Regions from separate parts of the Porphyromonas vaginalis genome, predicted to be linked through region 3. Evidence: riboswitches for the same ligand, from Rfam matches in the RefSeq annotation. Region 3 holds a riboswitch; each other region holds the start of a gene.

Region 1 (3,277 bases), 2.1 Mb from region 3:
GTGGCAGATTGATCGTCGTAAAGGAGAGATTGCCACGACCTATTGAGGTGCGAGGACCATTGATATTCTCGAAGACACGCGTACGGCATCCCATCGTCGCAATCTCATGGCGGTAGCGCAGCGGGTCATTGGCATCCCACTCATCACTATGATTGAAGGGCGTATCAAGGAAAACAAAGTTGGGGAAAAGCGCCTTTGCCGTCGTCTCGCAAGCTTTCAGGAAGAGGTCAAAGTTTGGCGTCTCAAACTCTATCTCTCCAGCCACGGCACTGTCGAAGTCTTTCATCGCACGGTCAAAGTCCGCCTCGGAGTAGTTGACCCCATCCTTGACTTTAAAGATCTGTATCGGGAAGACTGGCACTTCTCCACCTACGCCGAGACCTTCAGTCGTTGCTTTCATCAGCTCCTCGATCACCATACGTCCCTCGGCCGAGGTGTCGGTACCGTAATTGATCGAGCTAAAGACCACCTGATTGCCTCCTCGTGAGTGCATCGTGTTGAGGTTGTGTATGAAGCCCTCCATCGCTTGATGCGTGTCACGACGTGTGCGCTCTATCGCTTGGTTGATCAAGTAGACCACCTCTTTGCGAGGTATCTCTTTATTGACCCTTTGGCTTAGAGCTTGGCACAGATTCGTCACCGCTGTCGAGGTCGGTACGATACTATCCAGATGCTGCTCTGCCAGCTCTCGTATCTCTCGTACGGTGGGCAGATCCGTAGCACCCTGGCAGTGGAGGAATAGGCGTGTCGTGTCGGCCACATGCTTGAGAAAAGTCTTGTAGACGCCAGGTGCCATGAAGAAGTCAAAGGCTGGTATCGCCTGCCCGCCATGCTGCTCGTTTTGGTTCGTCTGGAAGACGATCGTCGCCAGCGTCGCATAGCTCTGTATGCTCTGAGGCGTGCGGATGCTACCATTCTTCGTATGGAAGCCTCGCTCGTACAGATCCGCCAGGTCGTACTGGATGCAAGTAGTCGTCTTCGTGGGGTAGTAGTCGAGGTCGTGGATATGTATGTCTCCGCGACGATGCGCCTCAGCGTACTGCGTGGGGAGCAGGTAGCGGTAGGTGTAGTCCTTAGAAACCTCCGAGGCGAAGGTCATCATCTGCCCTGCAGGCGTGTGACTACTCATATTAGCGTTGCTCAGGTTGACATCGTTACTGTCGATAGTCACGATGCCGTCGAGGTTGCGCTTGAGCTCGCTCTTCTTCTGACGCTCTGTGTTACGCCACTCACGATAGAGTATGTAGCGCTTAGCCACCTCGGGCTGCACCTTCATGAGCTCGCTCTCGACGAGGTCCTGCACCTCCTCGACAGAAATGACCTCCTGCTCGATGCGCGCTAGCACACCCATGGTAACAGTTTTCGCCTCTTGGAGACACTCAGTCTGACCTGTGGCGATGTAGGCTTTGAGAACGGCGTTCTCAATCTTGGACGGGGTAAACGGCTCTTGCAGCCCATCCCGTTTGATGATTTGCTTGATAGTTGTTGTCATACTTCAATTCCCGAAAGTAATGTGAGGACCTTCACGTATCTTCCTTCTCTCGTGCTATCTCCGTCTACTCGGGTCGGTCTTCTGACTTATCTCGTCGGGACTAGGCTGTGTGTAGCGTAGCCCTGCTTGGAGTGATCTCCTTCCCATCTTATTATATAGACAGTGGATATATGATCCTCCTCTATAGCGAGAATTACAGCAGCGGGTTCTGTACTGGACTTGCACCAGTTTCCCAGTGACTAGGCGATGTGCACTAGTACACCCTATCAGTATTATGAGATTGCAAACGAACGAAAGACGGGCGGCGTAAAACATCCTCGTTTATTGCGAATGCAATATTACAACATTCCAGCGAGATGACCAAATAAAACAACTTCTAAATCAACAACTGTTGAAAAGTTGTCCAAAACAAATTCACAACATACTGTTGTTTAGCTATTTGCAAAAACACTATCTCCGAGAAGTTTTCTAATTAGAATCTTCTCTCACTCCACTTCGTCGACTAAGTTGTCAACATCGATACGAGTAGCGACGATACATGTTACGATTTGTAGGGGCGGACCTATGTGTCCGCCCGTCCTCGTCGAAGCGCAGTGTGCTCTGTGGGCGGACACGCAGGTCCGCCCCTACACGAACCACATCAACACGACAAATCCAGCCATCAGACGCTGTAACCTTTGACACAACGGACGCCCTCCCACTAGACACGAACCGTGCGATCCTAGATGTCGCTACCCGTAAGCGTTGCAGGATCGAGTTAGTACCAAAAATTTTGTAGTACCAAAAGTTTTGTAGTATCAAAAGTTTGTTGTACTTTTGCATCGTCAATGAGACGCCGAAATAGCTCAGTTGGTAGAGCAACTCATTCGTAATGAGTAGGTCGCCGGTTCGAGTCCGGCTTTCGGCTCTTAATATCACTTCCTTAGGGCGTCGTCTATAGTGGTCTACCTGACCCTGTAGGGGGTGCCTTTCTTTCTTTATACACTAACATAGTACCACAATGAAATCAGATATTCAGATAGCTCGTGAGTGCCAGCTCAAGCCCATTGAGGAGATCGCTCACCAGCTCCGCATCACAGATCAAGAACTAGAGCCCTACGGGCACTACATCGGCAAAGTTTCGCATGAGCGCATGGACCCTGACAAGATAGCTCAGAGCAACCTCATCCTCGTGACCGCTATCACACCGACCAAGGCCGGTGTCGGTAAGACCACCGTCTCTATCGGTCTCGCTCTAGGACTCAACAAGATCGGCAAGAGTGCCGCCGTGGCTCTTCGTGAGCCCTCGCTCGGTCCCTGCTTCGGTATGAAGGGTGGTGCCGCAGGTGGTGGATACGCACAGGTGTTACCCATGGAGAACATCAACCTTCACTTCACTGGTGACTTTCACGCCATCACCTCTGCACACAACATGATCACCGCACTCCTAGACAACTATATCTATCAGAATAGAAATAGCTGCGAGGGACTCTCCGAGGTGCTCTGGAAGCGCGTCCTCGACGTCAACGATCGCTCACTGCGTAACTGCATCACCGGTCTGGGCGGTGTAGGCAATGGCGTCCCCACGGAGACTGGCTTCGATATCACCCCTGCAAGTGAGATTATGGCAATCCTCTGCTTGGCATCTGACCTTGACGACCTGCGCCGTCGTATCGACAATATCCTCCTCGGCTATACCAAGGCTAAGGAGCCATTTCGCGTTAAGGATCTAGGCATCGGAGGCGCTATCACCATCCTCCTGAAGGATGCTATCAAGCCTAACCTCGTACAGACCACCGAGGGGAC
Region 2 (3,277 bases), 1.5 Mb from region 3:
TGATCAACGATGCGCAGCGCTTCGGACTGGCACAGCTACATCAGCTGCGGGGGCGTGTGGGGCGTGGTGGCGACAAGAGCTACTGCCTCCTCGTCACGCCCGACGACCTGCAGGGTGATGCCAAGCAACGCATCGACACTATGGTTGCCACGCAGGATGGATTCAAGATTGCCGAGGAGGATATGCGCCTACGCGGCTTCGGACAGATGGAGGGGACACGACAGAGCGGCACTCTAGCGGGCATCAGCATAGCCGACCCAGTGGCCGACTACAACCTTCTCGCCCTCACACGGCTAGACGTCAACTACCTCCTCGACTACAGCCCGCTCCTCGACCAGCCCGACACAGAGCTCTACCGCATCAACCTCGAGCGCATCCACCCCAACGCCCACCACTGGGGACAAATCAGCTAATCCTCCTTTCCCTTCCCAAGCTCCTTTCTCACTCCCCTTTCTCACTCCCCTTCCAAAGTCCTTGGGATGTCAACCGTTGGCTCCCAGCCCCTAGTCAATGAGCCTCTGCAAAGGCAATCATTGCTGTACCACAACGGACGCCCTTTCACGAGAGACCATCCGTGCGACCCTACAGGAGTCGTCTTGCTCAGCATCTTCACAGCGGGTTACACGAGTCGAGTGAGCTACATATATAGTATGGCAGATAGTCCGGAAAGGTCGTCCCATACTGATGGGACAAATATCTTCCACCTGGCATGGGACGAAATGGTCCCCACGGAGGGGTGCAGGAACAGCTTAGACGTGTAACGATTTTGTAGAGAGGTATGGTCGGACGCAATGCGGTCTGCGTCTGACCGAGCATCCTTACAGCGGGTTACTAGCTTCTAATCTCTACCCCCCTAATCTCTAACTTCTAACGGCTCTTTGGCAAGGTGGTTGCTTTTCAGTACCTTTGCGGGTGATTATGGTTAGTGGATAGGCATACCGCTCACTACACCTATGCGAGGTGTAGCGTATGTCACGCCACTCTAAGAGGGAATCAGGTGCAAATCCTGAGCAAGCCCGTTGCTGTAAAGCTCTCTCCAAGCTAACGTGTCATCTACTCGATGAGACCACTGCCCCGCTAACGTCACTCAGGGGTGGGAAGGAGACACCTGAGCGAGCTAAGCCAGAAGACCTGCCACGATCATTATTTCTATCAGTCTGCAACGTGGACTTTGCAGTACGATACGCTTCTGGCGAGGGGCATTCATACGCCTTTGGCTCCAGATGACTAGGAAGGATGCTCCTAGTCTGTGGCTCGTTGAGCCGTTAAGTCGTTGAGTCGTAGAGTCTACCATGCGGTACTGAGACAGTAACTTGAATCCCCTAGACTCTATGATATGAGACATATCTACCCCGTTATACTGCACACCCTCACCAGCTTACTCCTCCTAGGTGTGGCGACCCTCTCTGCGCAGGAGAGTCGCATCACGGAGGTGATTGCTTACCACCCGGCTCCCGGGCAATTTATGGGTAGCGAGGCGATGGCGAGCCAAGATGTCACCACTTATGCTGATCTTCTTCGCAAAGCGCAGCTGCGCCTTGTCGAGGAGCACACCTTCCTCTCTCTCGGCGGGTGGGGCGGCTACATCATCGTACGCATCCAGCCCGCATTGGTCAATCAGCCCAACCAAGCAGACTTTGCGATACTGGGCAACGCTTTCATTGGCAATGCGGAGCCAGGGATCATCTATGTGAGCCAAGATGCCAATGGCAACGGACTAGCGGACGATCCGTGGTACCGAATCCGTGGTAGCGAAGACTATCGCAGCAATCTAGACTACACGATCACCTACTACAAGCCAAAAGATCCGTACAACGACCCCATCGCCTGGAGCGACTCGGAGGGAGAGTCGGGACTTATACCGCGTAATAAGTACCACATGTCCAATAGCTACTATCCGCTCTGGGAGGGTGATAAAGTGACCTTCACGGGTGTCCTCCTGCCAGACTGTATGAAGCTAGATCCTGCGAGTGGGCAGTGGCAATCTGAGCCTTACGCTTATGGCTATGCGGATAACCATCCCAACGACTCCTCGGGTAGCCACATTGATATAGACAGTGCGGTCAATGCTAAGGGAGAACTGGTACAGCTAGATCGTATCGACTTCCTCAAGGTGCAGACGGGTGTCCATCAGCAAAATGATGTGACGGGCGAAGTGTCGACAGAGTTTGCGGGCATCAAGCCCCTCGCCAAGGGCACCAGCATCACTTCCCCCACAGCGACGCCAGCCGTGCGCCTCTCCAGTAGCGACAACCAGCTACAGATCGAGAGCGAAGAGACTGGTACACTATACCTATATAATATAGATGGGCAACTCGTCCTGACGCATCCGCTCTCTGTGGGTCGCGCTACGGTCGCTCTGCCCGCTATGGGCGATTGCTACGTCGCACTCTTACGCCTAGAGGGCGGAGCTACGACATCTTATCGTATATGCAGACAATAACAAACTATATATTCACTCAATTACTATGCAAAGAACAGTAACGACAACGCTCCTACTACTCTGCTGGTTACTCCTGCCACCGATCGTGTGGGGACAAGAGGACAACACGCTCTTGATGCCCACGTCGACCTCGAGCAGTAACGAGCATAAGGTGGGAGACACCCCGCTGATCCTCTACGATAGTGGAGGAACCGATGGCAATGCTTTGGCAGGCAAGACGGGCAAGATCCTCTTCACGCCAGAGCAAGCTGGCAAATGTATCGAGATAGAGATACAGGAGCTTGCCTTAGCCAATCAAGACGAGCTTTACATCCTCGAGGGTGCAGCACCTTTCACTAGTTGGATGGCGCCTAACGAGAAGTTAATTATCAGGAAGTTTACCAAGGCAGATAGACCAACGCTGCCTCTCAAGCTTCGCTCCAGTGGCAAGTCCGGTCAGATCACGATCGGTAGCAAGACGAAAGCTAATCCAGGCGCCGGCTTTAAGATCATCGTACGCACGGTCGATCAGCCTGCGATCCAGGTTACCTCTGTCCTAGAGGACAAGAGCGCTAGCCACGACCCTTACATCGGTGAGCAGTCGCTCATCGTCTCTAACCTCAAGATTACAACCGAGGGACTAGCCAAGGCTCCCAAGCTGACGGCTCTGCACTATAAGCTCAGCGACACAAAGCCGAGCGACATCACGGCGATATACCTCTACGAGGCAAACAGCCGTAAGCCCAAACAGCTAGACGCTGACAAGCTACTCGGCAAGACGACCGAAGTTTCTGCCGAAGGTACGATCACACTCTCTAAGGAGTACACGCTCTCTGAGCCTAACCATGATCTAGT
Region 3 (3,277 bases):
GAAAGGAGCCACCTCGCAGCGAACAGTCCAGATAGCTCTCCCCACGCGTGTTCGTTACTATGTTGACCGCTCCTCCGAGAGCGTCCATCCCTAGCTCAGGAGGTACCACCCCTTTGTAGATTTCGACGCGGTCGATGAGGTTCACCGGTAGCGTAGCAAGCGAAGCCCCCTCACCCATCGAGGAGAGCGGCACACCATTGATAAAGTAGCGGACAGCATGCCCCGACATACCATTGATCGATAGCTCATTGCTCGAGCCTACGCCACCAGACTCTCTGAGCCGTACGCCCGAACTCTGAGCGACCAACTCGTTGAGACTACCCATAGAGGCGATGAGCGGCTTGACGTCTAGGCTGATCGCCGAGAGCGCCTGCTGCTGCATAATACGTCTATGAGTAGGAGCCACTACGACCACTTCGCCGAGACGCTTGTAGTCTATTGTGTCGCGATGATTCCTGAGCGTATCCCGCTGCGCTGCGAGCGGGAGGACACAGCTAGCTAGTAGCAGGAATAGGTAAAAGTAGCTACGTCTCATCGAATTACCGAGCTATGGAGTCGGACTTGTGCAACTTCTCGCCTGTTTCCTCGTAGATTGCCTTCTTGTCCATGATGGAGAGGCGATGATGTGTCATGAAGAAGTCGACCTTTCTCAAGATCATCTCCTGTATCTCAGGTAGCTCGCCCAAGCCACGCACCACGCTCTCGACCTCATATCCGAGAGCCTCTAGCTGGGGTTGCCACTCTTGGAGCATATCCTCCTTAGCGTGCTCGCCTGCTACGATCATCAGCGGCTGTAGACAGACTCGCTTGAGGCCCGTAGCGCGCAGACGCTCCAGAGCCTCCTCGTAGTAAGGGTAGCCCTCCACGCAGCCCACAATCACTTGACCATAGCCGTGACGCTGCAGATAGTGATCCAGCATCGCATACTGAGCCGTAGCACTGTCGTAAGTGCCATGCCCCACCCAGATGTAAGCCACCTCTGGATCGAGGTGAGCCGTCATGATGGCGGTCAAATCCTTGTAATCACTCTCGTAGAAGAGGAGTGGCGTCACCAGTCTGATCTTCTTAAAGAGGCTCTGCTGATGCGCCACCTCATAGGATAGCGACTCCATCTCTACCCCATCGACGATGGTCGTCGAGACAACCAGCAGATGGGTAAAGCCCTCACGGGCTAGCTCTTTGAGCGCTTCGCCTGGCGTGGGGATCTCTATGCCACGCGCAGCTAGACGCTTGCGTACGATACGCGAACTATAAGCTTGACGAACCTCTAATTCAGGATGGGCGGTAGCTATGCGCTCATTGATCGCATCGAGCGTGACCCGACGGGTGTCGTCATGCGTTGTGCCAAAGTGAACCACGAGGATAGCTCCTTTGTCATTAGGTCCCATACCTGCAAAGAGCGAGTCAGTCTCAAAGATCTTATTGCCCGCCTGTAGCGATAGCCCACCGAGGAGTAGTGTCATATATAATAATAGGAGTCGTTGCATCATACGATTGTTGCTTTTATCTGCTAGGTCAAGTCGATCAACCACCAGCGTAGCATAGCTTGAGGCATAGCGCAGCTATAGCCCCACGCCCATAGGCGCAGCACCTCTTGAGAGATATGCTTCTGATCGACTGACATAGCATTAAGGTACACTTGCCACCGAGCGTACACAATTATATACTAAGTTGCGAGTAGTGGCAGGTCTCCTGACTTACCCCAGCCTATCAGCGCCTTCCCATCTGACCTCAGTCAGACAGTGGCTTGTATTCATCTTGTGATAGGCTCTGTGAAATAGGGGGGATCACAGTAGCGGGCACTGTACCAGATTCTCACTGGACTTCCCTCTTGCATCACTCGCCTCACGAGCAGATGCACCACCACTCAAGGATGTTGTTCCACAAAGGTACGAAAAAAGTTAAGGAGCAAAGGAATGTAGAGGTTAGCGTAGATTCAACTATCAAATGCATCAGTCCTGACAGGGCGAATCCAACGCTGACTCGCCACAAAAATTTAGAGTCGATTACACATCGATACGACGCCGTGTCGGGGAAAACGGATTTCCACGTGGATATTTCGAAATCTCCACGTGGAGAATAAAAAATTCTTCGGAGGAATGAAATGAAACTTCGGAAGAATCAAATGAAACTTCGGAAGAAATGAATCACGCCCACGTGGAGAATAAAAAATATCCACGTGGAGATTTGAGATTCCCCACGTGGATATTCAATAAAGGAGGGAATCGAACGAATTTCCCTGTAAAGATATGTAATTAGAGGTTCGAAGGCAGGACTGACACATTGTATATAATACCTCAGCCCTGTTGGAAGCTCGCTTCTAATAGCTCCAAGGTCAGGTGCTACTTTGGGAGTGCTAGGGAAAATCTCGGGGTGGGCATTCTAATCAAATGAGCATACAAAACGATAGGCACGTGGAGATTAGTCTTTTCTGAAGCAACAATGCCACGAGGATTCAATGACTCCATATTATGGTGTAATGCTCGAACCTCCTTCCCCACTTCACTCAAGTAGAAATTCTCCAGTCCATGCAACTGAAATCACCTCTTGTTTTTTCATTTTAGATTAGCTATCTTTGTAATCGTAACCTAGCAGAAAAATAGATATTAATTATGAAACGACTGCTTCTCTCTCTTTTTCTCCTCTTAGGAGGAGTAGCTATTAGTACAGCTCAGACATTTTATGACATAGCCACTGGCGGTCTCTTTTACAAGATAATCAACGAAGAGTCGCGAGAAGTAGAGGTGTGTCGTGAGCTTGAGGAGCCTAAGACGGAAAATGGGCCTCTGTACGAGCACATCCCTGAGGGGGATATCCATATCCCAGCAGAGATCACTGCCGATGGTGAGACCTATCGCGTTGTACGTATTGGCGACAGTGCTTTTGGAGCTTGCTTCAAAATCACTTCGCTGTCGATACCAGCGTCTGTCCGTGAGATGGGCGAGTTGCCTTTTTTGTCTCTATCGGGGCTCAAGAGTTTTGTCGTAGATAAGGCAAATCCTCTTTATTGCTCAGTGGATGGTGTACTCTATAGTAAGGATCAGAAGACATTGCTGTGCTATCCCAATGCTCATGGCAAGACTTTTAGTGTGCCTGAAGGTACTCAAAAGATCTTGTCTGGAGCGTTCTTTAACTGCTTCGAGCTAGAGTCTATCACTCTGCCCGAGTCTCTGGACTCAATAGGATTCATCGCCTTCACCTCTTGTATCAATCTCCGAGAGGTGACGATCCCCCAGGGCGTTAGAGATCTACAAATCTACGCTTTTGCGAAGTGTGC

The links. A riboswitch is a leader RNA that binds a small molecule or an ion and turns the genes downstream of it on or off. The one in region 3 is predicted to bind cobalamin.
Region 1: linked by a shared signal. The riboswitch ahead of Q2J34_RS08420 (anaerobic ribonucleoside triphosphate reductase) and the one ahead of Q2J34_RS00080 (sirohydrochlorin cobaltochelatase) in region 3 are both predicted to bind cobalamin.
Region 2: linked by a shared signal. The riboswitch ahead of Q2J34_RS06050 (hypothetical protein) and the one ahead of Q2J34_RS00080 (sirohydrochlorin cobaltochelatase) in region 3 are both predicted to bind cobalamin.

The regions. Positions count from the first base shown of each region.
Region 1 covers NZ_CATQJU010000001.1:2,161,529-2,164,805, reverse strand. Annotated here, with positions in the region: gene Q2J34_RS08420 (anaerobic ribonucleoside triphosphate reductase) at 1-1,492, opposite strand, end outside; cobalamin riboswitch at 1,547-1,773, opposite strand; tRNA gene Q2J34_RS08415 (tRNA-Thr) at 2,327-2,399, shown strand; gene Q2J34_RS08410 (formate--tetrahydrofolate ligase) at 2,493-3,277, shown strand, end outside.
Region 2 covers NZ_CATQJU010000001.1:1,549,896-1,553,172, reverse strand. Annotated here, with positions in the region: gene recG (ATP-dependent DNA helicase RecG) at 1-413, shown strand, start outside; cobalamin riboswitch at 942-1,153, shown strand; gene Q2J34_RS06050 (hypothetical protein) at 1,337-2,443, shown strand; gene Q2J34_RS06045 (DUF4465 domain-containing protein) at 2,469-3,277, shown strand, end outside.
Region 3 covers NZ_CATQJU010000001.1:22,354-25,630, forward strand. Annotated here, with positions in the region: gene Q2J34_RS00075 (TonB-dependent receptor plug domain-containing protein) at 1-535, opposite strand, end outside; gene Q2J34_RS00080 (sirohydrochlorin cobaltochelatase) at 540-1,490, opposite strand; cobalamin riboswitch at 1,666-1,880, opposite strand; gene Q2J34_RS00085 (leucine-rich repeat domain-containing protein) at 2,613-3,277, shown strand, end outside.